Regions from separate parts of the Arthrobacter sp. Z5-13 genome, predicted to be linked through region 3. Evidence: riboswitches for the same ligand, from Rfam matches in the RefSeq annotation. Region 3 holds a riboswitch; each other region holds the start of a gene.
The links. Region 3 has a riboswitch for thiamine pyrophosphate ahead of thiC (phosphomethylpyrimidine synthase ThiC). Riboswitches for the same ligand answer to the same signal wherever they lie in the genome.
Positions count from the first base shown of each region.

Region 1: it holds a riboswitch for thiamine pyrophosphate, as region 3 does, so the genes downstream of both, M1E02_RS01565 (ECF transporter S component) here and thiC (phosphomethylpyrimidine synthase ThiC) in region 3, are expected to answer to the same signal.
Region 2: it holds a riboswitch for thiamine pyrophosphate, as region 3 does, so the genes downstream of both, thiO (glycine oxidase ThiO) here and thiC (phosphomethylpyrimidine synthase ThiC) in region 3, are expected to answer to the same signal.

Region 1 is NZ_CP096460.1:342,963-353,063, forward strand. Features, by position in the region: gene M1E02_RS01525 (Na(+)/H(+) antiporter subunit C) at 1-588, shown strand, start outside; gene M1E02_RS01530 (Na+/H+ antiporter subunit D) at 585-2,228, shown strand; gene M1E02_RS01535 (Na+/H+ antiporter subunit E) at 2,225-2,770, shown strand; gene M1E02_RS01540 (MrpF/PhaF family protein) at 2,767-3,045, shown strand; gene mnhG (monovalent cation/H(+) antiporter subunit G) at 3,047-3,445, shown strand; gene M1E02_RS01550 (DUF4235 domain-containing protein) at 3,514-3,777, opposite strand; gene M1E02_RS01555 (DUF4166 domain-containing protein) at 3,877-4,560, opposite strand; gene M1E02_RS01560 (hypothetical protein) at 4,557-5,408, opposite strand; TPP riboswitch at 5,570-5,711, shown strand; gene M1E02_RS01565 (ECF transporter S component) at 5,782-6,414, shown strand; gene M1E02_RS01570 (ABC transporter ATP-binding protein) at 6,414-7,976, shown strand; gene M1E02_RS01575 (energy-coupling factor transporter transmembrane component T family protein) at 7,973-8,773, shown strand; gene M1E02_RS01580 (UDP-N-acetylglucosamine 1-carboxyvinyltransferase) at 8,868-10,101, shown strand, end outside.
Region 2 is NZ_CP096460.1:1,409,716-1,419,816, forward strand. Features, by position in the region: gene M1E02_RS06715 (DNA-methyltransferase) at 1-754, opposite strand, end outside; gene M1E02_RS06720 (DEAD/DEAH box helicase) at 763-2,469, opposite strand; gene M1E02_RS06725 (RNB domain-containing ribonuclease) at 2,749-4,290, opposite strand; gene M1E02_RS06730 (ferritin-like fold-containing protein) at 4,332-5,051, shown strand; gene thiE (thiamine phosphate synthase) at 5,103-5,789, opposite strand; TPP riboswitch at 5,816-5,935, shown strand; gene thiO (glycine oxidase ThiO) at 5,969-7,273, shown strand; gene thiS (sulfur carrier protein ThiS) at 7,282-7,518, shown strand; gene M1E02_RS06750 (thiazole synthase) at 7,562-8,371, shown strand; gene M1E02_RS06755 (4a-hydroxytetrahydrobiopterin dehydratase) at 8,462-9,142, shown strand; gene M1E02_RS06760 (hypothetical protein) at 9,211-9,513, opposite strand; gene M1E02_RS06765 (DUF3107 domain-containing protein) at 9,532-9,756, opposite strand; gene M1E02_RS06770 (TetR/AcrR family transcriptional regulator) at 9,816-10,101, opposite strand, start outside.
Region 3 is NZ_CP096460.1:1,760,049-1,770,149, forward strand. Features, by position in the region: gene ffh (signal recognition particle protein) at 1-545, shown strand, start outside; gene M1E02_RS08305 (alpha/beta fold hydrolase) at 602-1,336, shown strand; gene thiC (phosphomethylpyrimidine synthase ThiC) at 1,305-3,149, opposite strand; TPP riboswitch at 3,145-3,252, opposite strand; gene M1E02_RS08315 (amidohydrolase family protein) at 3,350-4,432, shown strand; gene M1E02_RS08320 (VOC family protein) at 4,548-5,423, shown strand; gene M1E02_RS08325 (hypothetical protein) at 5,540-5,977, shown strand; gene rpsP (30S ribosomal protein S16) at 6,177-6,593, shown strand; gene M1E02_RS08335 (RNA-binding protein) at 6,595-6,837, shown strand; gene rimM (ribosome maturation factor RimM) at 6,972-7,538, shown strand; gene trmD (tRNA (guanosine(37)-N1)-methyltransferase TrmD) at 7,539-8,348, shown strand; gene rplS (50S ribosomal protein L19) at 8,575-8,934, shown strand; gene lepB (signal peptidase I) at 9,016-9,693, shown strand; gene lepB (signal peptidase I) at 9,694-10,101, shown strand, end outside.

The DNA.
Region 1 (10,101 bases), 1.4 Mb from region 3:
ACCCTGCTCACAGTCATGGGGGCGCTGTACGCCTGCGGCATCTACCTGATCCTCGAGCGCAGCCTCACCCGCGTCCTGTTGGGCCTGATGCTCCTGGCCAACGCCACCAACCTGCTCATTCTTGCCACTGGAGGCTACGCCGGCCTCGCGCCCATCTTCAGCAAAGAGACGGCCCCGGCTGAGTACAACGACCCCCTGCCGCAGGCCTTGATCCTGACCTCGATTGTGATCTCGTTTGCCGTCACCGCTTTTATGCTGGGCATCATCTACCGCACCTGGGTGCTGGCCCGCCAGGACGAGATCCAGGACGACGTCGAGGACCTCCGCGTCGCCGAGACCCCCAGTTACGATGCCGAGGACGATGCGGAAATCCCCGTGGAAACCTCCGAGTTCCCACTCACCATGCTTGGCTCTGACGGGCGGGCAGTCTCGAACAGGCCCCGTGCCGACGAGACTGGCAGTGGAGAGCCGCATGCCGACGACACCGTGCACGCCGGCAGTGCCGTGCTGACTGTTGAAGATGCGGCGGCAGAGGAAAAACCCGGTTCCACCAATATTGACCCTGGACCGGAAGGAGGCCGAAAGTGAACATTGCCAGCCTTGCACCGCTCGCCGTCGTACTTCCCATCCTGGGGGCTGCCCTCACCTTCGTACTGATCCGGCACTCCCGGGCCCAACGGGTAGTGAGCATTACTCTTCTGTCCCTCACGCTGCTCCTGGAATGCGTGCTTCTGGCCTCCGTCTGGAACGGCGGGACCACGGCCGTGAACATCGGGGGCTGGCTCCCGCCGTGGGGGATCGTCTTGGTGGTGGACCAGTTCTCATCACTGATGCTGGTGGTGTCATCCTCGGTAAGCCTGGCGGTGCTGGTTTATGCGACCGGGCAGGGAATGGCCGACGGCGACCAGGACGCCCCGCTGTCAGTGTTCCACCCCACCTACCTGATCCTCGTGGCCGGCGTCTCCAACGCGTTCCTGTCCGGCGACCTCTTCAACCTCTACGTGGGCTTCGAAATCCTGCTCACGGCCAGCTACGTGCTGATGACCCTCGGCGGCACGGGCCCGCGGATCCGGGCAGGCGTGACATACGTGGTGGTGTCCGTGGTGAGCTCCGTGCTGTTCCTGATCGCCATCGCCATGATTTACGGCGCCACCGGCACCATCAACATGGCCGACCTCGCCATCAAACTGGCCGAACTCGATCCCGGCACACGCACCCTCCTGCACGTTATGCTCCTGGTGGCTTTTGGCATCAAGGCCGCCGTGTTCCCGTTGTCGTTCTGGCTTCCTGACTCGTATCCGACGGCGCCGGCTCCGGTCACCGCCGTGTTCGCAGGCTTGCTCACCAAGGTGGGCGTCTATGCCATCGTCCGCACGGAAACCCTCCTTTTCCCCGGAGACACCCTCAATACACCGCTCATGATCGCCGCGCTCCTGACCATGGTGGTGGGCATACTCGGTGCCCTGGCTCAGAGCGACATCAAGCGTCTGCTGTCCTTTACGCTGGTGAGCCACATCGGTTACATGGTGTTCGGGCTTGCCATGTCCTCTGTGGCCGGACTGGGTGCGGCCGTGTTCTACGTGGCGCACCACATCACCATCCAGACAAGTCTGTTCCTCGTCACGGGCCTGATCGAACGCCGTGGCGGAAGTTCCTCCATGGACAGGGTTGCCGGCCTGGCCAAGCTGTCACCGCTGCTGGGACTCCTGTTCTTCGTTCCGGCGATGAACCTTGCCGGCATTCCGCCGTTCTCAGGCTTCCTTGGCAAGCTGGGCCTTATGCAGGCTGGTGTTCAGCTGGGCACGCCTCTGGCTTACGCCCTGGTCATCGGCGGGGTGCTCACCAGCCTTCTCACACTGCTGGCGGTTGCGAGGGTGTGGAACCGTGCCTTCTGGCGCAAACCAAGCGACGCGGAACATCCCGATCCGGTGCTCCTGGCAGCTCCCGGTGACGCGGACACCGGAACGCGGAACGGACGCAAGAACGTGATCCTGCTGCCCCGGACCATGGTGGGTTCCACCCTGGCACTGGTGCTTCTGGGCGTGGGACTGACGGTCTTCGCCGGGCCAATCTTCAAGGTAGCGGACCACGCTGCGCAGGACATGCTGGACAGGACGTCCTACATCCAGGCCGTGCTTGGGGACAACGCGCCGGTCCCGGCGATTGCCCTGCCTGATTCAGCATCGTCTAATCGGCTGGAGCCGGCACTCCCAGGGGCGGGCAAATGAGCCGGCGTCGCGTTTCGCTGCGGCAGGAACTGCCGCTGCTCGTGTGGCTCGTGTTTGTGTGGGGTGCGCTGTGGCAAAACTTCACACCCGGAAACCTGCTGCTCGGCGCGGTCCTGGCCGTGCTCGTGTCCCGTATGTTCTACCTTCCGCCCGTAGAGTTGAGCGGCCGGTTCAGCATTCTGCAGGCCATTCCGTTTGCGCTGCAGTTCCTTGGAAAAGTGGCGGCCGCCAGTTTCCAGGTCTTCTACCTGGCCCTCGCCCGCGGCCCCAAGGTGACCAACGCCGTCGTCGCGGTCCCGCTGCGCAGCCACTCTGACCTGATGGTGACGGCTACCGGTCACGTCATCTCCCTGATCCCCGGGTCCCTCGTGGTGGAGGTGGACAGGTCCACCTCCACGCTCTATATCCATGCCCTGAACGTGCGGAACCCCGACGACGTCGTAAAGTACCGCCGGTCTGTCCGGGACGCGGAAGCCGGACTCATCAGGATCATGGGTACAGAAGAAGAACTCGCCGCACTCAAACAGGAGATTGGCGCATGATGCAGCTTGTCCTGGTAATTACTGCGGTGACCCTGTCCATTGCTGCGGCCGGGGCGATCGTCCGAATCGCCGTTGGCCCTTCGCTCCTGGACCGGGTACTTGCCGCGGACGTCCTGCTGGCCATCCTGGGAGCAGCGCTGTGCATTGACATGGCCGTCAACCGGCACCTGAACAACCTGATGCTAGTTGTGGCCGTCTCCGTCATCGGCTTCATAGGATCAGTCACTGTTGCCCGTTTTGTGGCCGACCGGCGGGAGCAACCCAGTGACTCCTGATATGACCCTGGACACAGTGATCGATGCGGTCTCGGCCGTCTTTATGGTGGTGGGGGCCGCGATGTCCCTCGGCGCTGCCATCGGCCTGCTGCGCTTCCCGGACCTCATGAGCCGCATGCACGCTGCCACCAAACCCCAGGTGCTGGGACTCTTTCTGCTGCTGGCCTCTGTAGGGCTTCAGCTGCGCACATGGTGGGTATGGCCGGTGCTGCTCCTCGCCTGGATATTCCAGCTCTTGACGGTCCCGGTCTCGGCACACATGGTGGGCCGGGCAGGTTACCGGACCAAGCACCTTCACCGCGAGCTGCTCAGCACCGACGAGCTGGAAGCAGTGGTGCAGAAAGCAGCTGCCAAGGACGCGGCGAACCCCGCCATAGAGGACGACGACGATCCCGCGTGAGCGGTAAGTGGTGAGCTTGGAGCGGCAAAGCGCTAAGGTGCTAAGGCGGTGAGCGGTGGGCCGTGCCGCTAGACGATGTCCTGGGTCTTGGCGAAGCGTGTGATGGCTCGCTGGGTTCCGCGGTTTGCGAGGACCTGGATGATGGCGCTGACTGAGGCGGAGACCAGGGCAAACGTCAATGCTGTGCGGAGCGTGGTGGGCACGTCATCCTTGTCGCCCTTGGGGGGCTTCCGGCCGGTGAACTTCTCCCAGGCCGCATCCACCACCTTGGTGCCGGCATAACCGGCCAGCAGGCTGATGCCCGTACCAAGCAACTTGATGAAAAAAGTCATTTCCAAAACACCTATCAGTAGAAACAGTAAAACAGGAGGAAACGGGACTTCCCCTAGACTAACGGCATCGTTGACGGAGTTCGGTCAAGGGCGGAGCTGCTACTGCCGCCGTTCCTCCCGGACGGGCCTGAGGCGGGCCGGCGTCCCTTCCTCTGACAGAGGGGGAAAGCTACACGTAAATTCGCCCCGGTAACCGAACAGGAAACCGAAGAGAGGGTTCCGGACCTGCATCTGGATGGTGAACACGCCGCGCTGATCGTCATAACCTTCGTATAGATCAGCCGTCCCCGTCAGGAAAGCGGGAAAGGTGAAACCCAGCCTGCCCTCGTAGAAGCGCTGCCCTTCGGACCGCAGGTGGAGGGAACCGTCGGGAAGGACTTCGAGCTTCAGATCTGTGGCCAGATGCTGGTGGGTCCCCAGGTAGTCCACAATGCGGCCCGTTTTCTTGCTGTAGATCATGGTGGCGTCAAAGCGGCGTTTCTTGCCCGGCTTCACAGTCATGGTCCGCACGAAGGTCACCGTCGGGCGCCCCAAGCCGTCAAGGTAGGGGTAGTTTTCGATGGTGAAGGGGATGTCCTTCCCCTGGTCCGGAAAGAGGATGTTCCGGAAAGCGCCGAGGCGGAGGAAAGGGACGGTCCACCATGCCCCGCGGCGCACTTCCGAGAAGATACCGGTGCCGATGCACGCATAGCCTGAGGCGAGGTCCACGCCGAAGCGCCGCTGCAGCATCGGGTGTAGCCGGTGGAAATCCGGGCCCAAGGCGGTGGCGAAGATGGAGGTCATGCCCGCGCTCCCTCAAATTGTGGCTGCGTCCTGTGGCCCGGATCCGGCAGCGTCTTCAGTGACGCCGGGGCTTCCGCTGAACCTCTGTCCGGTGGCTGACGAAGGCATCGTCTTGCTCTGGGCACCGTTGGATGGGAGGGCAGCGTCAGGGCCGCAGCTGCCAGGACCAAGCCGAGCGCTGCAGCGGGGGCCCTGGCCGGGAGATTCAACGCTTCGGGACTCTTTGAGGAAGCAGCCCGGGGACGTTCCGCAACAGCATGGCGGAGGAGCGCCGCCGCTCCTGCGAGGCCGGTGGCGCGCGCGGCAGCGTCAAGGAACCAGGCGTTGCGGCTCTTGGCCGGATCAACGCCCGATTCAGTCCACATACGGAGCCGGTCAAAGCTTAATGCTGTGGCCCAGCCGAGGCCGGGGCGGATCAACCGGGCGTCCAGCTTCCGGCCAATGGCACCCATGCCGGGAGCGTAGTTGTAGCCGGTGATGAAGCGGATGCCCTGATCCACGGGTACGTAGCGCCAGTAGCCCGAGCCCGGGCCGATCGGCGAGAGAGGGTTGCTGGTGGAGAATTTGAGTACCGACGTAGCTTGTCCGCCTGCTGTCGTTCTATGCCCCAGCGATGTACCGGTCCCGGTGATGGCGTAAAACGGCAGCTGGAATTCATACCGGAACTGTGAGTGCCCGTCGCTGCCCACGCCGGTCGAGATGATCCTGGAGAACCGGAGATCCCAGCGCGGATGCCGGGCCGGGTTCTGGCTCAGCTCCCAGAGGTTGTCCATGGACGATCGCACCAGGATCTCCACATAGATCTGCCGGCCGCTTCGCGCTTCATTCGTACGTGTTGTTTCCCCCATCCCAGGATCATAAGGGGTGAATAGGCCGGCAGCTGAAGTACCGTATCCCGCGGGAACGTGCTCCACGGAAACGCAGGAGTCCTACGCCGCCGATTGTGACATCCGCACAGGAACCCCACCACCGCCCAGGTGTAAACTGGACAACGCCCACAAGGGCAGATTGATTACGACAGGGGAGCGCCGCCGTCGGGCATCACCGGTTTTCCGGGAGTGCGATGGATGGGCGCTGAGAGTGCGGACAGCCGCAGACCCTCGAACCTGATCCGGTTAGTACCGGCGCAAGGGAGTCGAGTTCTCAGAGTGTCCGGCAGAAGCGGCGCGATTCCGCTCCAGCCGGGGAGCACTTTCCCCTCCTGTTCCTCAGGAGGAAGACATGACTGGAATTTCTGCAAAGCAGACCCCCACAACCAGCAAAAAGAGCTGGCGCGTTGTGGACATCGTGGTGGCGGCACTGATCGCCGTCGCCGGTGGCGTGATCTTCTGGGCTTGGTCCCAGGGCGCCAACGTTATTTCCGCTCCGCTCAATGCGGTTTACCCGCCACTGACCGGTCTCTACGCCGGTGGCTGGATGATCCCCGCAGTGCTGGGAATGCTCATCATCCGCAAGCCAGGCGCGGCCCTGTTCTGCGAGACCGTTGCGGCTACGGGTGAACTCCTCATGGGTTCGCAGTACGGCACCACTGTGCTGATTTCCGGCCTGCTGCAGGGCCTTGGCGCGGAACTGGTGTTCGCGGCCTTCGTGTACAAGAAGTTCAACCTGCCGATCGCTTTGCTGGCCGGTGCCGGCGCAGGCTTCTTCTGCGGCCTGAACGACTCCTTCGCACCATGGGGCTGGAACATTGCTTACGCAGCCGGTGACAAGGCCGCTTACATCCTGTTCACCGCCATCTCGGGTGCCATCATTGCCGGGGCCCTGTCCTGGATCGCCACCCGCGGCCTCGCCAAGACCGGAGTTTTGAGCTCCTTCGCCTCCCGTAAGGCTGCGACGGAGCCCGTCTTCTCCTGATGACACCGATTCGCGACGGCGGCGTCCGCCCCGCCGGGGTAACGGCACAAGGCTGGGCCTGGCGCCATGCCGGCAGGCCCCGCCCCGCCGTCCAAGGGCTTGACCTGGACATCCGGCCGGGGGAGCGGGTGCTCCTGCTTGGCCCGTCCGGTGCCGGTAAGTCCACGCTCCTGCACGCCCTCGCAGGGGTGCTCGGTGACGCGAACGACGACGACGGCGAGGCAGGGGACTCCGACGAGTCCGGTTCGCTGCTCATCGACGGCCAGCCTCCACGTGCGCAGCGTGGGCGGGCCGGGCTTATGCAGCAGGATCCCGAAACGCAGGTGATCCTGTCCCGGCTCGGCGACGACGTCGCGTTCGGTGCCGAAAACCTTGCAGTGCCCCGGGCAGAAATCTGGGCCCGTGTGCATGAGGCGCTCGACGACGTCGGGCTGGGTCACTTGCCATTGGACCACCCGACGTCGGCTCTCTCCGGCGGGCAAAAGCAGCGCCTGGCGCTCGCCGGCATCCTGGCCATGCGTCCCGGGATCCTTCTGTTGGATGAGCCCACCGCCAACCTTGATCCTGCCGGGGTGCTGGAAGTCCGCGACGCCGTGGGCCGCTGCCTGGAGAAAACCGGAGCAACGCTGGTGGTTGTGGAGCACCGTGTTGCGGTGTGGAAAGACCTCGTGGATCGAATCGTTGTGCTTCAGCCTGGAGCGTCGAATGACGGCGCGGTGCTCATTGACGGAACCCCGGACCAGGTCCTGGAGCAGGCAAAAGAGATGCTGATCAGGGCGGGGGTCTGGGTTCCTGGCCACATTCCGGCAACCCGCCCGCGGGGCTCGGCTGCCACCGCAGCGCTGCCTGGCGGAGCAGATTCCGGCCAGCTGCTCCTTGCCGCGGAAAAGCTTGCCGTCTCGCGTGAACGGCCCCGGCGTCGTGGCTTTAAGACGCTTCTTCCCACCCCGGTGCAAAGCGGCATCTCGGCGCAGGTCCGGGCCGGCGAAGCGCTCACCGTCACGGGACCCAACGGCTCGGGAAAATCCACCTTTGCCCTCACCTTGGCAGGGCTGCTGAAGCCCGTGGCCGGAGCGGTGTCGGCCACCCTCGAGCTCAGCGCGGGCGCCGGGATTGACCCGTACAAGTGGAAGGCAGAACAGCTGATTTCCAGGATCGGCACGGTCTTCCAGGAGCCCGAGCACCAGTTCGTGACCGGCCGGGTCCTGGACGAGCTCCTTTTCGGCCCCAAACATCTGGGCCATGGCGAGGAACGCGTGGACGAACTCCTGGAGCGGCTCAGGCTCACCTCCCTTGTGGACGCCAACCCCTACACGCTGTCCGGCGGCGAAAAGCGAAGGCTCTCCGTGGCAACCGTCCTGGCTGCCCACCCGCAGGTGCTGGTCCTGGATGAGCCCACCTTCGGCCAGGACGCCAACACCTGGGCCGAACTTGCGTCCTTCCTCTCCGAACTCCTGGACGCCGGCGCGGCAGTGGTTTCCGTGACCCACGACCAGGAATTCTCCTCGGTCCTTGGCGGCACGGAACTCGCCCTGGGAACCCCCGAAATGGCAGCATCATGAGGGAAGCCCTGACCCTGCGGGGGGATTCGCTCCTGAGCCGCGCCAATCCGCTGGCCAAGTTTGTGGCCGTCTTCCTCATCACGCTGGTCCTGGCGTTGTCCATCGACTGGGTCTCGGCGACTGTGGCCCTGGGCTTCGAGTTGCTGCTGTTTCCGCTGGCCGGTCTGACTCCCATTCTCCTGTGGCAACGCGGCTGGCCCCTGATCCTTGCGGCCGCCCTGGGAGGCTGGAGTACCGCCATTCTGGCTCCAGACACCGGACAGATACTGCTCGACGTCGGCATCTGGTCCATCAGCGCGGGTTCCCTCGAGCTGGGGATGGGATTCATGCTCCGGGGGCTGGCCATTGCGCTGCCGGCGGTGCTGCTGATGAGCTGCACCGACCCGACGGACCTTGCCGATGCCCTGGCTCAAAAAGCGAAACTGCCACACCGCTTCGTCCTGGGAACCCTGGCTGCGATGCGCCTCGTAGGGCTCATGGCGGAGGAATGGCAAACCATAGGGATGGCACGCCGCGCCCGTGGAGTCGGTTCGCGCGGCACCCCTTTGCAGCGGATCCGGGCAACGCTGGGCCAGAGTTTCGGGCTCCTGGTGCAGGCCATCCGCCGCGCTTCAAGGCTCGCCGTCACCATGGAGGCCCGTGGTTTTGGTGGAGCCGAGCGGACTTGGGCGCGCGAATCCACGTACAGCCCGCTGGACGTCTGGGTGCTCGTTGGGGGTACGCTGATCGCCGCGGCCGCCGTGGCGGCCGCCATCGGTGCAGGGACGTGGAACCTGGTCTGGGCAGGGACAAGCTGAAGCAGTATCGCACCAGATGGGTAAGAATGTGTGATTGCTCGCAGAATCAGCCCTTATTGAGGACTTCCGAACTCATAAATGGTATATTCCTGCTATGACTCAAGAGACTGCGGAATCCGTCGGTGCCATGCTTCGCGACGCTCGAACGGAGAAGGGCTGGACCCAAGGGCAACTTGCCGCAGAGCTCGGAACAAGCCAGAGTGCCATTGCCCGGATGGAACAGGGCAAGCAGAACCTGAGCCTCAAGATGATTCAGCGGCTGGAAACCATCTTCGGCCATGCCATCGTAAAAGTCGGCCGGCCACAAATGACCCACCTCCGGGTGGAAGGCGGACTTACCCTCTCCGGCTCGGTGGACGTAAACAGCAGCAAGAATGCCGGTGTCGCGCTTCTTTGTGCCAGCCTCATCAACAGGGGCACCACCACTCTCCGCAGGCTGGCCAGGATCGAGGAAGTCAACAGGATCGTGGAGGTCCTCACCAGCATCGGCGTTGAATGCACCTGGCTCAACGACACCGATCTCCAGATCCGCAGGCCCGCAGTTCTGGACCTGGGCTCAATGGACGCTGAAGCAGCCCGCCGCACGCGCAGTGTGATCATGCTCCTGGGCCCGTTGCTGGATGAGTCGGCAGAGTATCACCTCCCCTACGCCGGAGGCTGCGATCTAGGCACTCGCACAGTGGAACCGCACATGCAGGCACTGCGGCAATTCGGCCTTTCGGTGGAGGCAAGTGCAGGGTTCTACGCCGTCCAGGCTCCCCAGTCCGATGAAGAAGACCGCTCGTTTGTGCTCAGCGAACGCGGCGATACCGTCACCGAAAACGCAATCATGGCGGCAGCACATCGCCGTGGCACCACCGTCATCCGTAACGCCAGCCCCAACTACATGGTCCAGGACCTCTGCTTCTACCTCGAGATGCTGGGAGTGGAGATTGAAGGCGTTGGCACCACCACGCTCAAGATCACCGGCCAGCCCTCCATAGACGCCGACGTCGAATATTTCCCCTCGGAGGACCCCATCGAGGCCATGAGCCTCATCACGGCCGGCATTGTCACCAATTCCGAGGTCACAGTCCGGCGGGTCCCCATCGAGTTCATGGAGATCGAGCTGGCCACGCTCGGGCAGATGGGGCAGGAGTTGGAGGTGTCCGGAGAGTACTTTGCCCGGAACGGACGCACAAGGCTGGTGGATGTCACCACCAAGCCGTCAGAACTGCACGCTCCCCAGGACAAAATCCATCCCATGCCGTTCCCGGGTCTGAACATCGACAATCTGCCGTTCTTTGCCGTCATAGCCGCGAACGCGGAGGGTCAGACGATGATCCACG
Region 2 (10,101 bases), 350 kb from region 3:
CGCCGAGGGTCCCGGAACCGGCGAAGAAATCAAGGCACCAGTCGCCGGGACGGCTGGATGCCGCCACCACCCGCCGCAAAAGGCCTTCGGGTTTTTGCGTGGGGTAGCCCGTTTTTTCCTTGCCCGTGGGAGAAACGATGGTGTGCCACCAGACGTCAGTCGGCAGCTTCCCGAGTTCCCGCTTCGCCGGAGTGACCAGACCCGGCGCCATATAGGGCTCACGGTCCACTTCCGCACTGTCGAAATGGTACTTCGCGGGATTCTTCACGTAGACGAGGATGTTGTCGTGCTTTGTGGGCCAGCGGAATTTGGCCCGGGCCCCGTAGTCGTAGGCCCAAATGATCTCGTTGAGGAAGCACTCCCGGCCGAAAATGGCATCCAGCATGACCTTGGCATAATGCACTTCCCTGTAATCCAGGTGCAGATACAGGGTTCCGTCGTCCGCCAGGAGCCGCCAGGCTTCCACCAGCCGCGGTTCGAGAAAGGACCAGTAGTCGCTGAAGGCATCGTCGTAGCTGTGCAGTGCGCCCTTGATGGTGTCGTAGGACCTGCCTTTGAAACCGACGCGGTCCCCGGCACCATCGGCGTTCACCACCATCTTCGTTTCCTGCCGACGCTGGGAGCGGCCGGTGTTGAAGGGCGGGTCTACGTAGATGAGTGTGAAGGCGCCGTCCGGCAGCGTGGGGAGAAAAGCCGCGTTGTCCGCGTGTATCACCAGGTTGCTGCCGTCCGGCGCCCAGACAGTGTCAGTCATTGAGGGCTTTAGGCCTCGGTGGTGCTGGACTGCGCGTCGCCACCAGCCACCACTTCGCCGTTGCGGCGGCGGGTGCGGTTCCGCGTGCGGCGGCCACGTGCCGGCCGCTCCGTGTCCGCCTGGGCCGGGGCTTCGGCAGCCGCGGGGGCAGCAGCGCCGTTGGCCGTTTCGTTTTCGGGGGAACGACGACGGCGGTCACCTGTGCGTCCCCCTGCATCGCCGCTACTGCGGCGGCTGCCTGAACGGGCGCCGTCGCGGTTACCGGAACGTGCGCCATCCCGCCCGCCGCTGCTGTCACGGCCCCCGTCACGGCCGCCGGAGCGGCTGTTCTTCTTGCCCGTTTCGCCCAGGTCCTCCAGGACCTCGGCGTCCACACCGGCCAGGGTCCGCTTGCTGCGGGGCAACCTTCCCTTGGTGCCCTCCGGGATGTCGAGTTCCTCGAACAGGTGCGGCGAGGACGAGTAGGTCTCCACCGGCTCCGGAACGCTCAGGCCGAGGGCCTTATTGATCAGGCCCCAGCGGGGCATGTCATCCCAATCCACGAACGTGACGGCGGTGCCCTTGTTGCCGGCGCGGCCTGTGCGTCCAACACGGTGGAGGTAGATCTTCTCATCTTCAACGCACTGGTAGTTGATGACGTGGGTGACGTCGTCGACGTCGATGCCGCGGGCGGCGACATCCGTGGCGACAAGGACGTCAACCTTGTTGTTGCGGAAGGCCCGAAGCGCCTGCTCGCGGGCACCCTGCCCCAGATCGCCGTGGATTGCGGCGGCCGCGAAGCCGCGGTCCACGAGTTCCTCGGCCACTTTGGCGGCGGTGCGCTTGGTTTTGGTGAAGATGATGGTGCGGCCACGGCCGCGGGCCTGCAGGATGCGGGCAACAACCTCAATCTTGTCCATGCTGTGGGCACGGTAGATCAACTGGCGGATATCGCGCTTGGTCAGGCCTTCGTCGTCCGGGTCTGCAGCGCGGATGTGGGTGGGCTGCGTCATGTAGCGGCGGGCCATGGCGATGACCGGACCGGGCATGGTGGCGGAGAACAGGAGTGTTTGCCGCACTGCCGGGGTACCCGCAATGAGGGTTTCAACGTCCGGCAGGAAGCCAAGGTCAAGCATCTCGTCGGCCTCGTCGAGGATGACCATTCTGACGTTTTTGAGGCTGAGGTGCTTCTGCTTGTAGAGGTCAATCAGGCGGCCAGGCGTGCCCACGACCAACTCGACGCCCTTCTGCAGCGCGTCAACCTGGGGCTCATAGGCACGGCCGCCATAAATGGTGACGATACGGGCGTTGCGCTTGCGGGAGGCGTTCTGGAGGTCATTGGCCACCTGGACGGCCAGTTCGCGCGTCGGAACGATTACCAGCGCCTGGGGAGCACCTGGGACCGCTAGCTTGTCAAAGCCCGGATCGTCCCTGCCCACAATGCGCTGCAGGGCTGGAATGCCGAAGCCCAGCGTTTTGCCGGTACCTGTCTTGGCCTGGCCGATGATGTCGTGGCCGGAAAGAGCCACCGGCAGGGTCATGGCCTGGATCGGGAACGGATGGGTAATCCCGGCATCGGCGAGGGACTCGACGATGTCGGCGCGGACGTTGAAGTCAGCGAAGGTCTTTTCCTCGATCTCGTGCGGTTTCTCGTCCGAGATGATGGTTTCTTCAGGCTCGATCGATTCCGTTCCGGTGTCGTCGGTCAGAAGTTGGTGCGTGTGCAATTCACTCACAGTGGAGTTTCCTTATTCATTTGGGCTTAGGCGCTGCCTGCTCAACGGGGCGGTTTGATGAGCCGTTCCGGAGCACGCTCGGGCGCGCTAGCAAATCCAGTGGAAGCCGATCGCGGGCTATCTATGCTGGCACTGGTGACCAACGGGTGTGTCTCAAGATCGCGTAGGGGCGGGCTTGTTGATTCGTTAAAGGTTAGGAAATCAACGACCGGGCATCCATTACTACACACTCAGTCTAGCTGTTGACGCGAAAAGCACCGGACGCGACCCGATTTGGGGTCATTCCACGAGCTCCAGCAGGACCTCCGGGGCGGAGATGTCGCAGGTCACCAGCCGGACCCGGACGTTGGTGCCCGGTTCCAGTTCGCCCGTACATCTGGCCGTGACCGCCGGTTCCGCGATCTGCACGATTCCCGAAGGCCCGGACCCGTTCAGGCCGCCATTGCCATTGTTTCCGTTGCCGTTTCCGTTGCCGTTTCCGTTTCCGTTGCCGTTACTTCCGCCGTTTCCGCCATTACCGTTGAGTTTGCCTTGCCTCGATCCGGAGATAACCACGGCCTCGAATTCCTGGCCGATGTGGTTGACCATGAGGGCGGCTTCGACAGTGTTCAGGGCCAGCCGTTCCATCCGGCCTGCGAGTTGGTCTGAAGCTGCCATGATGGCCGGTAGCGAGGGAAGGGCTTCCCGTGCCCAGCGGGGGACGTCAGTGCCGTTGCTCAGCGCGTCGCAGATGACCAGGACAAAGCGGTCCACGAGTCTGCGCAGCGGGGCAGTGGTGTGCGCATAACTGGCACCAATGGCGGACTGAATGGCGTTCTCCGGAACCGTTCCATCAAATGGCGTGTAGTTCGCGCCCCGGAACAACATCCCGGCTGAGTGCAGGATGGCCAATTGCTTCGGATCACGGGGATCCAGGGTGCGCAGGTATTCCCCGTAGCTGAATTGACCGTCCCAGGGCTTGCCCAAAGCCTGCGTTTGAGTCCGGAAATTATCGAGTGACCGCTCGTCGGGCGCGGGCATGGTCCGGAGAATCCCCACCTTGCCTGCCAGCATGAGTTTCGCCGCTGCCATGCCTGTCATCAGGGAAATCTGGGCGTTCCAGTCCTCCACCGGAAGCTGCGGTGTTGCGATAATCCGGTAGCCGCCGTCGGGAAGCTGTTGGATTTCCTGTTCGGGCATGTTCAGGCTTGCACCCTCTCTGCCCCGCTCCAGTTCGACCCGCTTGATGCCCACTTCCTTGAGGAGTTGCAACAAGACGGGCGCGGTGCCGGCATCAAGTTGTGCCTGGGCCTGCCTGTAGCTGAGCTTCGCCCGGCTCCGGACCGTTGCCCGACGCACCACTACGTTCAATACTTCGGCCGCCTGATCGAGTTCGAATTCCCAGACGAAGGCCGAGCAAAGCTGCCCCTCCAGCAGGCTGCCGGCCTGCTCGCTGATTACTTCGGGATGCAAGGGGATCCGGCCATCTGGCGCGTAGAACGTCTGGCCGCGCCGACGGGTTTCTGCGTCCAGGGGACCGCCCGGTTCCACAAAGGACGGGACGTCGGCTATGGCGTAATAGACCTTGTAACCGTCGCCGGCCCTGTCGATAAAAACAGCCTGGTCAAGGTCGGTGGAGGACGCCGGATCAATGGTGATGAACTCGATAGCCGTCAGATCCAGGTCCGGAAGGCGGTGGCCGGCCACTGCCTTTTCAGCTTCTTTGAGGGCCTCGTCCGGGAAGGCTCCGGGCAGCTCCAGACGCGTGCGCAGAGCACTGAGCGCCTCGGCCAGCTGGTTGCTCTGAGCGTGAACACTGGGAGCAAGACGATGATGTGACACGAAAATCAGGTTAGCCCGATTTGCGCCATTAGTCTTGGACCATGAGCACTTCCCCCACAGACAACGCTCGCCGGGACCGCTTTCTGACGGATCTCCTCGGAGTCATGGCCTACGGGGAGCTTTCCGCTTTTGAGCGATACTCTGCGGACGCGCGCTACTCACCGACCCTTCACGACCGTGCCGTTTTGGGCAGGATTGCGGTGCTGGAATTCCAGCACTTCGAACTGGTCAGTGCAAGGCTTGCCGGAATGGGAGTTGACGCCGAGGAAGCCATGCTGCCATTCCAGCCTGCCATTGACCATTTCCATGACCGTACGCGCCCGGCTGACTGGTACGAATCCCTGATGAAGGCGTACGTGATCGACACTGTTTCGGCAGACTTCTACCGAGCCGTGGCCGAGTACGTGGAGCCTGAAAGCAGGCAGCTGATACAGCAGGTCCAGTCAACGGAAGACGTCACCGAAATCCTGCGTACACGGCTCAAAAAAGCGTTGTCCGATGATCCCAGATTGGCCTCCAGGCTGGCATTGTGGGGCAGGCGGTTGCTGGGGGAGGCCCTCACCCAGGCGCAGCGGGTGGGGTTCGAACGCGCATTCCTCTCAGGCCTTATGGTCAGCCCGGGCAATGAGGCACGAGATGCGGGCTCCCCAGCGGCCGCGGGCCAGGACGACACCGAGGCCAAACATATGGTTACTGCCTTGATAAAGGAGCTCGCGGCGAACCATTCCCGGCGCATGACCCAACTTGGCCTGACAGGCTAGCAATCAGCTTTCGGACGATCCTACGAGCCGGACAATCGCATATCAGCCGGGTCAGGCCCCGGCGTCGAGCACTTGCAGGATAGCTTTGGCAGCGGCCGCAGGATCATCGGCCTCCGTGATGGCCCGGACCACCACTACACGCGAGGCGCCGGCTGCTACCACCTGCTCCACGTTGGTGAGGTCGATGCCGCCGATGGCGAACCAAGGCAGGAGTATGCCGTCAACAGTCATTTGGTCTGCCGCGCGGATCGCGTCTGCTGCATAACTGACCAGCTCAAGCCCGACGGCTGCCCGTCCGGGTTTAGTGGGAGTGGACCAAACCGGCCCTACACAGAAGTAGTCCAGGCCGGTTCGCCCCGGTGAAGCGGCGATGGCGGCATCGATTTGCCCTGGCGTGTGAGTGGAAAGGCCGATCACTGTTTCACTGCCGACGAACGTCCTTGCCGAATGCAGCGGAAGGTCCTTCTGGCCAAGGTGCAACACCGGGGCGCCGGACAAGGACGCGATGTCGGCCCTGTCATTGACCGCCCAAAGCCGTCCGTGCCGATGCGCCGCCGCCTGGAGTACTTCCAGCAGTTCCAGTTCCTCCGCAGCTTCCAGCTGCTTGTCCCGCAACTGGATGATGTCGACGCCGCCTGCATAGGCGGCGTCGATAAAGTCCTCAAAATCCCCCCGACCCCGGCGGGAGTCGGTGCAGAGGTACAAGCGGGCGGTGGTGTGGACGGCAGGCTCGGTCATGGCACCAGCCTAGTTCCTCTAAACTGGGGGAGTACCGCGGGAGCCCGCCGCAGCTGTCACAAACTGCCGGGCTGAGAGGGCTTCAGAGCCGACCGCTTGACCTGATCCGGTTAGTACCGGCGTAGGGAAGGAATCCAGTGCTCTCCCACCCAGCACTCTCTCCGTCTTCCAGCGGCTCTATGAGTGTCCCCGCCCCCGGCTCAGATATCAGCGTCGATGTCGCAGTCATTGGTGGCGGAGTGGTTGGCCACGCCATTGCGTGGGAAGCGGCAAAAAGCGGGCGATCCGTGGTGCTGGTTGACGATGCCCCCGGTACCGGTGCAAGCTGGGCTGCCGCCGGGATGCTTGCCCCGGTCAGCGAACTGCACTATCAGGAAGAAGACCTGCTGGAACTCATGCTTGAGGCCTCGTCCCTCTGGCCGGAATTCGCAGCCGGGCTTGCCCCTGACCTTGATCAGGCAAATGGGGCAACTGAAACGGCTAAAGCGGACGCAGGCACCGGATACCTCACCCCTCCCACGCTGACCATCGGCGTTGACCCTGCAGACCGCCGTGCGCTGGACGATCTCAGGCGGGTGCAGGCGGCGAACGGGCTCACCGTTGAACCGCTGACAGTCCGGGAAGCCCGCTCCATTGAGCCGTTGCTCAGTCCCGGGGTCTCCTGTGCCTACCGCATTGCCGCTGACCATCAGGTTGACCCTCGAAGGCTCCTGGCCCGGATCGCTGCAGCTCTTGCCGATCCCGAGCGGGCCGGAGGAACCTGCAAAATGATCCCGGCAAGGGCCTCCGGCCTGCGATGGGACGGCGGCCGCGCAGCCGGCGTCGTACTGGCCGACGGAAGAGCCATCAATGCAGGCGAAACTGTCCTGGCCAACGGCTTAGGGGCCGGGAGCCTGGAAGGCCTTCCGCCGGACCTTAGTCTTTCCTTGCGGCCTGTGTACGGGGATATCATCCGGCTCCGGGTGCCGGCTCACCTGCGTCCGCTGCTGAACTCCACGGTCCGTGGCCTGGTTCATGGTGTGCCGGTGTACATCGTTCCCCGGGATGACGGGACCGTAGTGATCGGAGCTACGCAGCGGGAGGTAGCCCTGGAAGAAGGCGCAGCAGAAGCAGCGGTCTCCGCTGGAGGTATTTACCAGTTGTTGCGGGACGCGCAGGCACTTGTACCGGCAGTGGCCGAACTCGAGCTGCTGGAATGCACCGCCCGGGGGCGCCCGGGAACTCCTGACAACGCCCCGCTGCTCGGAAGGGTGCAGGACCGAACAGGCGACTCCGGCATTCTGGGCCTCATTGTTGCAACAGGATTCTTCCGCCACGGCATACTGCTGGCTCCTGCAGCCGCGTCGATCTGCCTGCAGCTGATGGAGGGCCGGTCCGATCCCCGCTGGTCAGCGTTCCACCCTGGACGATTCTCCCCACGCTTCTCCACCGGCCACGTCCCTGGCCACCCCGATCCGGCAACAGCCGCTACCTCTCTGCAGTAAGGAACAGCATGAATATCACCCTGAACGGTGCGGCGCGTGCCATTGATGACGGCGGCTCGGTGACCACACTGGTCTCCCTCGTAACAGGCAAGAGTCTTGGCCCTGACGGCCAGGCAGCCGACGGACAGAAACTTGGCGTTGCGGTTGCCCGCAATTCCGAAGTGGTTCCCCGGAGCCGGTGGTCACTGACGGCGCTCGCTGACGGCGACGACGTCGAACTGGTCACTGCGGTACAGGGAGGCTAGGCACGTGCACCAGGACCCTACTCCAACAGGAAATGCAGGAAAGATGATGCTGACCAACACATCCAGTCCGGCCGACCAGGCGACTGACGGGCTGACCATCGACGGCGTCACGTTCGATTCACGGCTCATCATGGGGACCGGTGGTGCTCCAAGCCTTGACGGGCTCGGCGCCGCTTTGCTGGCCTCGGGAACGGAACTGACCACCGTGGCAATGCGGCGGTACTCGCCGGCCCAGACGGGTTCCCTCTTCCAGCTCCTCGTGGACCACAACATCCGGGTGCTGCCCAACACAGCCGGCTGCTTCACGGCCCGGGACGCTGTCATGACGGCCGAACTTGCCCGCGAGGCCCTTGAGACGGACTGGGTCAAACTTGAAGTCATAGCCGATGAACACACCCTGCTGCCCGACGCAGTGGAACTGGTCGAAGCGACCGAGCAGCTGGTGAATCGGGGGTTCAAAGTGTTTGCCTACACCAATGACGACCCCGTGCTGGCACTGCGCCTAGAGAACCTCGGCGCCGTCGCAGTCATGCCTTTGGGCTCGCCCATCGGAACGGGCCTGGGAATTCTGAATCCTCACAACATAGAACTGATTGTTTCCAGAGCCTCCGTCCCCGTAGTGCTGGACGCCGGAATCGGCACCGCGTCCGATGCCGCCCTGGCCATGGAGCTGGGCTGTGACGCCGTGCTTTTGGCTACTGCAGTCACGCGGGCCCAGAACCCGGTCCAGATGGGTGAGGCCTTCAAACACGCGGTCATCGCCGGTAGGCTGGCGAAAACCGCCGGCCGGATTCCGCGCCGTGAGCACGCCTTGGCCTCATCGGCTATGGAAGGCCGGGCCGAGTTCCTTTAGCCCGTTCTTCCGGGTCCGGCCTCTTGGCACAGCTTTCCGGGACGGCCGACGGCGGACCTGTCCGCCCGCTATCAGTTCCAGGAGCGCGTGATGCCTGAACCAGTCGTACCCGAAAAGACGGTCCCACTGACCCGGCCGCAGATTGACGAAGACCTTGCCGGGCTACCGGACTGGCGTTACCGCCTGGGAGGCCTAGTGACGGTTTACAAACTGCCCACCGCCGCCAAAGCGCTGGACCTCATCGCCGCCGTCGGACGTTTGGCAGAGGCACAGAACCATCACCCTGACCTCGACTGGCGGTTCAACAGGGTCTTCATCCGCTTTACGTCCCATGACGTGGGGTCGGAAGTCACCAGGCGGGACATTATCGCCGCAAAGGCAGTGAGCTCAGAGGCGGAAACGGCCGGCGCAACCGCTGAACCAGGGCTGTACAGAACGGTCGAAGTGGCCATAGACACAGCCGATCCAGCCGAAATCACAGAGGTATGGCGGATCGCCCTCGGCTACAAAAAGGGCCGCTACGGGGATTTGGTGGACCCCTATGGAAGGGGGCCGAGCCTTTGGTTCCAGAAGACGTCCACGCCAAGCCCTAACCGGATTCATCTGGATATTCACCGGAGCAAAGAGGAATCAGCTCCAGCGCTTGAGAAGACCGCGGGCACTGGCGCCCTGATGGACTACGGCCACGCCCCTCATTGGGTTGTTGTGACTGACAGCCAAGGAAACAGGCTTTGCCTGTGCACCGAAGAGGGCCACGAGCCGGACCTCTGATGGTTGGCTGCAGCCCTCCCCGGTGAGGGCATGAGCCCTCTGAGCCGGTTCCGTTAGAGTCTGTTCCCTTAGAGCCTCAATGCGGCGGTCAGCCGTGCTGTGTCGTACCGGGCCCGGACCTTCCCAAGGTAGATGGCAGCGGCCAGGGCGGCCGCCGTCCCTAGAACCATCGGAAGGATCCACGGAATCCAGGTCAGGCCCGGCTGGTAACCGAACCCGGCGGTCATAAACAGGATCCAGCTCAAAAGCCCCACCGCTGTAGCTACTCCCGCCGGCATCAGAATGCCGTATTTGGCATGCCTGCGGTCATTCGCCCAGATGATGAAGCCTGCAGCTACTGTCACGAAAGAGACGATGACGAGAGAAAGCATGGTGGAACTCCTGCCAGGTTAGAGTGCGCCGAAACCGACCCTGCGGACTTCTTCCGCTCCGATTTCTACATAGCCAAGGGTATTGGAGGGAATTATCACCAAACGGCCTTTGTCGTCCTTCAGCCTCAGCTCAGTGCCTTTGGAAATGGCTTCTGCAACAACCTTGGCGACCTCGTCAGCATCCTGAGCCGATTCCAGCACAATTTCCCGGCCGATGTTCTGAATGCCGATCTTTACTTCCACAGCGAGGCCTCCCAGCCAATCAAAGTTAAAAAATTCCGAAGACAGTTTCTATTTGTAGTCTAGGTCTCTTTGGGGAAGCGACTGATTCCGCGCCAAGCTAAACGGTAAATCAGGTCGCTGGCAACATCGAGGTCCAGGTTGCCGTCAGTTTCAAGCCAATACCGTGCACTTACCTGGGCCATTCCGGCGAGTGCCCGGCCCAGCAGCTGTGCTTCCAGCGGCGGAAGTTTTGTGTCCTCGGCTATGACATGGGCCACGGCGTCCGCGAAGGTCTTGTTGAACGTTTCCAGCCTGGAACTGACGTCCGGATCGTTAATGAGGTCAGATTCGAAAACCAGGCGGTGG
Region 3 (10,101 bases):
AGATACGCAACATGGGTTCCATGAAGAAGATGCTCATGATGATGCCGGGTGCCCAAAACATCCGCCAGCAGCTCGAGCAGTTCGACGAGCGGGAAATTGACCGGGTCGAAGCCATCGTCCGGTCCATGACGCCGCACGAACGCGTCGCGCCGAAAATCATCAATGGCTCACGCCGGGCGCGTATTGCCCGCGGCTCGGGTGTGCACGTCTCCGAGGTGAACGGCCTGCTTGAACGCTTCGCCCAGGCCCAGAAGATGATGAAGAAGATGGCCCAGGGCGGCGGCATGCCGGGGATGCCGGGCATGCCCGGAGCAGGCAACGGGGCTGGTGCCCGCAAGGGTGCGAAGAACGCCCCGAAGAAGAAGGCGCGGTCCGGAAATCCTGCCAAGGCGGCCCAGGAACTGCGCGACGCCGAAACGCGCCGCTCGCAGGCCGCGAAGGCCCTTCCCACTGGTGCCGCCTTCGGCCAGCAGAGCGGCGACTTCGATCCCGCCCAGCTGAACCTGCCCAAGGGCTTCGACAAGTTCCTTGGCGGAAACAAGTAACCGAGGCGTTGATGTTGCCCGGGCACAGTGCCCGGGCCTTGCCTTAGGGTTGGGTCATGTTCAAGCAGCGGGTAGTGTTCGTCCACGGCTCAGGCAGCTTCGGATCGGCGGCCTGGCCGAAGCAGCACGGCATGGCGCTGGCCTATGACGCCCTCTTCTTGCGGCGTTACGGATTCGATGTCGAGGCGGAGCCGCTGGAGTCCAACTTCGACGCTGACACCCGCATAGTTCTGGGGGCTTTGAGCGATGAGGGCCGGGGCGCAGCAGGCGGTCACGTCGTGGCGCATTCCCAGGGCGCCATCTCGGCAATGATGGCAGCAGTGGAACGCCCGGACCTTGTGTATTCCCTGACCCTGGTGGAGCCCGCCTGCCTTTCCCTGACGGCCGAACTACCTGCGACCGCCGCCCACAGGTCGCTCATGGAGCCGCTGTTCGATGTCAGGCACCAGCTTGGGGACGAAGACTTCCAGCGGGAATTCGTCCGCCGTGCTTTTTCAGCGGAAACACCCGGTCCAACTACGCCAGAGGCGCGTAAGGCGGCGAGGCGGCTCCGGCTGCAGGCTCCGCCCTGGGAAGCGCCACTCCACATCGTGCCGGGGGTGCCAACCCTGGTCCTCACAGGAGGGTGGGAGCCACTCTATGAGGAGATTGCCGCCTACCTGCGCGAAACCGGCGCCCTTCACCGCACTGCCGCGGGAGGGCACCGGCCTCACGATTCCGTCGAGGGAGACGGCATCATCCGGTCATTCCTGGCTGACGTCAGCCGGCGTCAGCACTCCCGGGCTTCCTGAGCCCACCAGGGGAATTTGCCGGAACCAGCAATTCAGGCAGATACACCTTCCCGCCAGCAGCCAGGAACTCCTGGCTTTTCTCCCGCATACCGGCCGTCATTGCAGCATTCTCTGCAACCTGTGCTTGTGCCTCCGCGGACCCGAACTCGTTCCGAATATCCTGACTGATCCGCATGGAACAGAACTTGGGACCGCACATGGAGCAGAAATGGGCGGTTTTTGCCGGTTCGGCCGGCAGAGTCTCGTCATGGAAAGCCTCGGCCGTTACCGGATCAAGTGAGAGTGCGAACTGGTCCCGCCAGCGGAATTCGAACCGCGCTTTGGAAAGTGCGTCGTCCCGCTCATTCGCTCCGGGGTGGCCCTTCGCAAGGTCAGCGGCGTGAGCGGCGATCTTGTAGGTGATGACACCCGTCTTCACGTCGTCTTTGTTCGGCAGGCCCAGGTGTTCCTTGGGAGTCACGTAGCAGAGCATGGCGGTGCCGTACCTGGCGATCTCCGTGGCTCCGATGGCAGATGTGATGTGGTCATAGCCCGGGGCGACATCGGTGACGAGCGGGCCAAGGGTGTAGAAGGGTGCTCCCTTGCAGAGTTCTTGCTGGCGTTCCACGTTCTCCCGCACAAGGTGGAAGGGGATGTGCCCGGGGCCTTCCACCATGACCTGGACATCATATTCCCAGGCACGCTGGGTGAGCTCGGCAAGAGTGTCCAGTTCGGCGAACTGCGCGGCGTCATTGGCGTCCGCTGTGGCACCGGGCCGCAGTCCGTCTCCCAGTGAAAACGCGACGTCGTACATTGAGAAAATATCGCACAGCTCATCGAAGTGGGTGTAAAGGAAGTTCTCCTCGTGGTGGGCAAGGCACCAGCCGGCCATGATCGAGCCGCCACGGGACACGATGCCCGTAACCCGGTTGGCAGTCAGCGGGACATAGCGAAGCAGGACGCCGGCGTGGATGGTCATGTAGTCCACGCCCTGCTCACACTGTTCAATGACGGTGTCCCGGAAAATCTCCCAGGTCAGCGCATTGGCTTCACCATTGACCTTCTCCAGCGCCTGATAGATGGGAACGGTTCCGATCGGCACGGGGGAGTTTCGGATGATCCATTCGCGGGTGGTGTGGATGTCGTCGCCGGTGGAGAGGTCCATCACGGTGTCGGCACCCCACTGTGTGGCCCACTGCAGCTTGTCCACCTCTTCGGCAATGGAACTTGTCACCGCCGAGTTCCCGATGTTCGCATTGATTTTCACCAGGAATGCCTTGCCGATGATCATGGGCTCGGACTCGGGGTGGTTGATGTTGTTCGGGATGATGGCCCGGCCTGCGGCCAACTCGCTGCGGACCAGCTCAACGTCGCAGTTTTCGCGGAGTGCCACAAAACGCATTTCCGGAGTGATGATGCCCTGCCGTGCGTAGTGCATCTGGGTGACTGTCCTGCCGCCGACGGCGCGGCGGGGCACCGGCTGTGCTCCCTTCCATTCCGCTGAAGCTGCTCCCCGACGGACAGCCGAGCGGCCGTCGTCGAGCAGGGTGCGCTCCCGTCCGCTGTACGGCTCGGTGTCCCCACGGACTTCAATCCATTCTGAACGGAACGGCCTGAGCCCGACCACCGGGTCGCTGCCGGGACCGGCCGTCCGGTAGATGTGGAAAGGACCGTTTTTATCTCCGTTGGGGGAGTCCTCCAAGGCGATCGCAGTCACCGGCACCTTGATTCCGTTTTCTTCATCGGAGAGGTAGGTGAGGGAGTGTGACTTCAGGGACTGTGTTTCGCCGGATGGACTTTGGACAGGGCTGTGCTGTGGTTCTGGGGTACTCAAGGGAATACTCACTTCCTTCGCCGGCATTACCCGGACAGGTTCAACGGTCGCAAGCTGCGTCAGCCCGATCTCAGCCCCTGCAAGGGCACCCGTGTGGTCGTAATGAAGCTATCACACCGGTGCCTTCCGCAACCGGCAGGACGGCAGCTTCCGCCCTCCGAGGGAATATCGTGCTGCAGTCCGCCGCTAGGCTTTTGCCCATGCCGAAAATCATTGAGTTCAGCGGAGCCGTGCTCACGTCCCCTGATGCGGAGCGCCACGGCATGTGGGCTGTAGACGGGAAGTTGACCTTTCATCGTCCTGCAAGGGACCCCGACGTCGTCCTCGATGGCTGGGTGCTGCCGGGACTCACCGATGCGCATTGCCACATAGGTCTGGGCCCGGAAGGTGAAGTGCCTGACCACGTGGCCGAAGCCCAGGCAATGCTGGACCGGAATGCCGGAACTTTGCTGGTCCGCGATGCCGGCTCGCCCAGTGAAACCGCGTGGCTGCAGCAGCGAAGGGACATGCCGCGGATCGTCAGGTGCGGACGGCATGTTGCCAGGTCCCGCCGTTACCTGAAGAACCTCGCCCTGGAGGTGGAGCCCCGGGATCTGGCGGAAACTGTGAGGAAGCAGGCCCGCGCGGGCGACGGGTGGATCAAACTCGTGGGGGACTGGATAGACCGCGGGGCCGGGGATCTCGCGCCCAGCTTTCCTGCCTGGGCGGTGAAGGATGCTGTCCTCGCGGCACATGAGGAGGGTGCCCGGGTGGCCGCCCACTGTTTTGCCGAGGACACCCTGGATGACATGCTCGACGCCGGGGTTGACTCCATTGAACACGGCACCGGCCTCCTGCCGCGCCACATTCCCCGCTTAGTGGAGCAGGCTGTTCCCCTGGTTCCCACGCTGATTAATGTCGCCACTTTTCCAGATATCGCCGCCAGGGCCGATGGGAAGTTTCCTATCTACGCCGCCCACATGCGTTCCCTGTGGGAGCGGCGGAGCGAGCGCGTCCTGGAGGCATTCGAAGCAGGGGTGCGAATCCTTGCCGGCACAGATGCGGGAACAGTCATAGCGCACGGACGGATTGTGGACGAAGTCCTCGCCTTGAACGCAGCCGGACTCCCTGCCGCCGCCGCGCTGGACTCGGCGGCGTGGGCGGCACGCGCCTGGCTGGGCGCCGAAGGCGTGACGGAAGGTGCCAGCGCCGATGTGCTGGTATGCGCCGAAGATCCCCGCGAGTCCTTGACTACCTTGAAGACGCTCCGGAACATCGTGCTGAGAGGGGAAGTGCTTCTTTAGGGAAGTGCCTTTCCTCCGCGTTGCGCCGCACAGGGAATAAATTGAAGCTTCAAGTAATTTAACTCTGTGAGTGCAGGTCGCCGATCCCCGGGCGGCCCCGGATCAGGAGTGAATTATGACCACGGAAACGAGCAGCCAGGACCTGCTCCCCGCCGACCTCACCATGGGCACAGTGATGCTCAAGGTGCGGGACCTGAAACTGATGACTGACTATTACCAGCGCGCACTCGGCCTGGAAATCGTGGCCGAGCAGGATGGTGGGCTCTATCTGGGCCGCCGCCACCAACCGTTGGTTCACCTCGCTTCGGCGCCAGGACTCGCTGTTCCTGCCCGCGGTGAAGCAGGCTTGTTCCATACGGCCTTGTTGTTCGAGGATCAGGCAGCCCTTGCAGCCACCGTGGCCACAGCCGCCCGGTACGAGGCCCGCTTGTTCACCGGCAGCGCGGATCACCTGGTGAGCGAAGCTTTCTACTTCAACGATCCTGAAGGAAACGGTATCGAGCTCTACTGGGACCGCCCCCGCGAGGCATGGTCCTGGGACGGCAAGAACGTCGTGATGGACAGCTTGCCCCTTGCCCCTCAGCACTATCTGCAGCGCCACCTGACTGAAGAGAGAGTCTTCGGACAGCGTGAGTCGGGTGCCGGCGTCGGGCACGTCCACCTCCAGGTAGGTGACGTCCAGACGGCCCAGGACTTCTACGTGGATACGCTGGGCTTTGAAAAGACCGCGGGCTGGCATGGCCAGGCCCTCTTTGTGTCCGCCGGAGGCTATCACCACCACATGGCCATGAACGTCTGGAACAGCCGCGGCGCCGGGCCCCGCAAGGACACCCTCGGATTGGGCGAGGTTCTCATTGAAGTTCCCTCAGGGGACGACGTCGGGGCGCTCGCTGACCGCTTGAAAGTCGCCGGGGTCTCTTCCCGCCACACCGGCCTGGAGCTCCGCTTTGAGGATCCGTGGCGCAACCGGATCCGCGTGGCAGTGCGCTGACGTCATGCCTTCCGGGTTGGGCTGCCTTCTGCGTTAGGCTGATTCGGAGGGCCACGGTGGGGTTCAGTTCAGCACCGTAGGACCTTCCTTGCAGCGACGGAATGAGGGCGATTTCCATGGGGTTTACCGAGATCTTTGTTTCCACCCACGACGGCGCGCTGAAGCGGGCCACAGCGCTCGACGGCGGAGGGTCTGCCACCGGTGATGCCGTTCGCATCCCCGGGATCAGCGACTTCGAAATCGAACAGCTGGGCGACCTCGCAGGCGCGGCCGTGCACGCAGCGGGCGCGGACTATGAACTGGCCATGGTGGACGTGGCAAGCGACTCCCTTCTCGGTGTTCCGCCGGCTATGGTCCGCGCCCTGGCCGAATTGCTCAGCTACGAATCGGAAGGCGAAGGCGATGTGCTTGAGCATGTCGCTGAGCAGTGGGCTGCCGAGGACGACATGCCTTTTGGGCCCGACGAAGCCAAGGGCTACGTCCAGCGGATTGCAGAGCTGGCCAGCGGCGTGGACGACAACGATCGGACCGGCCTGTACGTCTGGGCATCCTAGCTCTAAGGGCCAGAAGAAGGCCGCCCGGGCGTCAAGTCGAAATCCCGCCGTCGATCTGGCACAATAAGTAGGTACTTGATCTGCGTGGCCCCTCTCTCCGCGTCTGGATCCTGTCCTTTAGAACCCCCTAGTATGGCCCGCCCCACGGGTGCAGAACGCCGGGTTCGACCCCGTTTCAGAAACAGGAGTGACCACAAAAGTGGCCGTAAAGATTCGCCTTAAGCGCTTCGGTAAGATGCGCGCACCGTACTACCGCATTGTCGTTGCAGACTCACGCACCAAGCGTGATGGTCGTGCCATCGAAGAAATCGGCAAGTACCACCCCACCGAGGAGCCCTCATACATCGAGGTTGACTCCGAGCGTGCCCAGTACTGGCTGTCCGTCGGCGCCCAGCCGTCCGAGCAGGTTGCTGCGATCCTCAAGATCACCGGTGACTGGCAGAAGTTCAAGGGTCTTCCCGGCCAGGAAGGTACCTTGAAGACGAAAGCTCCCAAGGTTGCCTTCGTTGCTCCGGAAAAGCGCTCCGTGATCATCCCGGAAGCCATCACCAAGAAGGCCAAGGCGGAAGCTCCGGCTGAAGCAGGCGCCGAAGCAGAGACCACCGAGGCTGAGTAAATTGCTGGCAGAAGCGCTCGAACACCTTGTCCGCGGGATTGTTGACAGCCCCGAGGACGTCAAGGTCAGTGCCAAGAACAACCGCCGCGGGGACACCCTCGAGGTACGCGTTCATCAGGACGATCTTGGCCGGGTGATCGGCCGCCAGGGCCGCACCGCACGTGCATTGCGCACTGTGGTGGCGGCATTGGCGGATGGCGAGCAGGTCCGGGTCGACGTCGTCGACACCGACCGCCGCCGGTAATCGCGCCAGCAACACTTGTCTTGGGTCCGGCCCCTTCACCAGATGGTGGAGGGGCCGGACTTTTTTGAGATCCAATACCCTTCCCAGAGCGGCAGCTCGAAACTATTCACCCCGAATCCGGAACAGAGGAACAGATGCAGCTTCAGGTGGCACGAATCGGAAAACCCCATGGCATCCGCGGTGAGGTGACCGTACAGGTGTTGACGGATGCACCGGAGGATCGATTTGTCCCTGGCACTGAGTTCGTTGTGGAACCCGCTTCCGCCGGGCCGCTGACGATTCTGAGCGCCCGCTGGAACAAGGACATCCTGCTGCTCGGATTCGAGGAGATCGAGACCCGCAATGAGGCGGAAACACTCCGTGGAGCCAAGCTCTTCATTGAAACCGAGGAGCTGGACGAGGACGACGACGAAGGCTGGTATGAGCACGAGCTCGTGGGGCTTGAGGCGCGGGTGGGGTCCGAGGTCGTTGGCAAAATCGCCGCCCTCACCACCTTGCCGGTTCAGGATCTCCTGACCGTCAAAACTCCTGAAGGCAAGGAAATCCTGGTTCCCTTTGTGGAGCAGATTGTCCCCGAGGTCAACGTTGCCGAAGGCTATGTGCTGATCACGCCCCCGCCGGGCCTCTTTGGCATCAATGAAGAAGGCGGCACCGGCGACACCGAAGACGCCACATCCTCCGAAGCCGGGGACGACGACTAAATGCAGATCGACGTCGTCAGTATCTTTCCGGAATATCTGGCGCCTTTAGAGCTCTCCCTGATCGGGAAAGCCCGTCAGGACGGGTTGCTTGAGCTGAAGGTGCACGACCTTCGCGAATTCACCTCTGACCGGCACAGGACCGTCGACGACACCCCTTACGGTGGCGGAGCCGGCATGGTTATGAAGGCCGAACCCTGGGCGCAGGCACTTTCTTCCGTCGCGGAGGCGGGGCACGCGGGCAAGAAGCCGGTACTGATCGTTCCGTCGCCCGCCGGAGAGCGTTTCAACCAAGCGCTGGCGCACGAGCTGGCGGAAGAAGAGCAGCTTGTTTTCGCCTGTGGGCGGTATGAAGGCATAGACGAGAGGGTCATCGAGTGGGCCTCGGAGCACTTTATTGTCCGCCCGATGAGCCTTGGCGACTATGTTCTGAACGGCGGCGAAGTCGCCGTGCTGGCCATGGTTGAAGCGATTGTCCGGCTTTTGCCAGGCGTTGTTGGCAATCCGGAGTCCCTGGTGGAGGAATCGCACGCTGACGGACTGCTGGAGTACCCGGTCTACACGAAGCCTTCCACCTGGCGCGACCGGGAAGTCCCGCCCATCCTTCTTAGCGGCAATCACGGGAAAATCGCCCAGTGGCGCCGCCATGAACAGTACCGCCGCACGGCAGCGCGTCGCCCGGATCTCTTGGATGGTTTTGATGTGACAAAACTGACCCGTGCGGACCGGACGGAATTCGCGGACCTCGGGTACGACGTCGTCGACGGCCGCCTGCGTCGCCGGCCGGAGGAGCCGGGAAGCGATCAGGGCTGAGGGATTCGCCTCAAGGCCCCGCATGTGGCAAAATTAGTCCTTGTGCCTACTGGGTGCGAACCTGCCACAGGGGGAGCGTAACCAACAGCCTGGCGCCCCGGCGCCGTCAATCAGTGACGGAACCGGAACAGCAACTTTCGGCGGTAATTTCCGGAGCATCAAAACCCGGGCTTGACCGCCGTGACCCAAAGTAAATGACCTGTGGCGTTTACCAGGAGTGGATCAAATGCAAATCCTCGATTCCGTAGATGCAGCCTCGCTGCGCACCGATGTTCCTGAGTTCCGCGCGGGTGACACCCTCAAGGTTCACGTCAACATCATCGAAGGCAAGAACTCCCGTGTCCAGGTGTTCCAGGGCTTTGTTCTTGGCCGCCAGGGCGACGGTATCCGCGAAACCTTCACCGTCCGCAAGGTTTCCTTCGGTGTCGGCGTAGAGCGTACCTTCCCGGTACACTCCCCGATCATCGACAAGATCGAGCTCGTCACCAAGGGTGACGTGCGCCGGGCCAAGCTTTACTACATGCGCGCACTGCGCGGTAAGGCCGCCAAGATCAAGGAAAAGCGCGACTTCCAGACCGCCAAGTAAGTCTCCGGACTTTCGACGCGGGTCCGCACCCGTATCCGGCTGCGCCGGAGCCATCCGCAACAGCGCCACAGGATACGGAACATGGACAACACAAAACGCCAGCACGGGAGACCGGGTTGGCGTTTTGTTTTGCTTGCGTTTGTGGTCGCAGTAGCTATCAGCGGGCTGATCCGGTCGCTTTGGCTGGATATCTACTACATCCCCTCGGCATCGATGGAGCCCCGCTTTGAAACGGGAGACCGGATACTGGTGTCCCGGACGGATTTCCAGGCCGAGCCCATTAGCCGTGGAGACGTGGTGGTCTTCGACGGCCGGGGTACCTTTGCTCCGCTGAACAGCGGTCAGGGTCCATTGTTGGATGTCGTTTCAAGCATGGGCCACTGGCTGGGCCTGACGGGCAGTGACACCACCTACGTAAAGCGGGTTATCGGGCTCCCGGGCGACCATGTGGTGTGCTGCGGAACGGACGGCAGACTCACAGTAAACGGCCAGTCTCTTGAGGAACCCTATGTGTATGACGGCGACGTGCCGAGCGAGCAAAAGTTCAGTGTGATAGTGCCTTCCGGACGGCTATGGTTGCTCGGTGACCACCGGTCCATGTCAGCCGATTCGCGGAGCCTGCTGGGCGCCCCGGGCGGCGGCATGGTTCCTTTGGACCGCGTTATCGGCAGACCGGTACAGATCATCTGGCCGCTTGATAGATTTGGCTCAGTGGAGCGGCCTTCCAAGGCCGGGACAACAACGAAGGATGGACAATAGATGCCCGAGACCGACCCCCGGGATCCCGGGTCGCACGAGCGGGACGAGTCCGGACACCTTCCGTTCTCCGGGGTGGCCCCCGCCGCGGCTTCGAGTGTGCCGGCTTCAGGTTTACCGGCTGCCGAACCGGCAGGAACCGGAGCCTCCGTTCTTGGGCGTGCAGCACAAAGGCGTGCGGAGAACGGCCAGGCAGAGAGAAGCACTGGAGGCGGTGGCCAGCTTCTCCTTTGGCTGAAGGAAGTGGCAACGGTTGTGGCAATTGCCATAGTCCTCTCCTTCCTTATCAAGACCTTCCTGTTCCGCGCGTTCTATATCCCCTCCGAATCCATGGTCAATACGCTGGACATCCACGATCGGATCTTCGTTAATCTTCTGGTTCCGGAGCCCTTTGCGCTTCAGCGCGGCGAC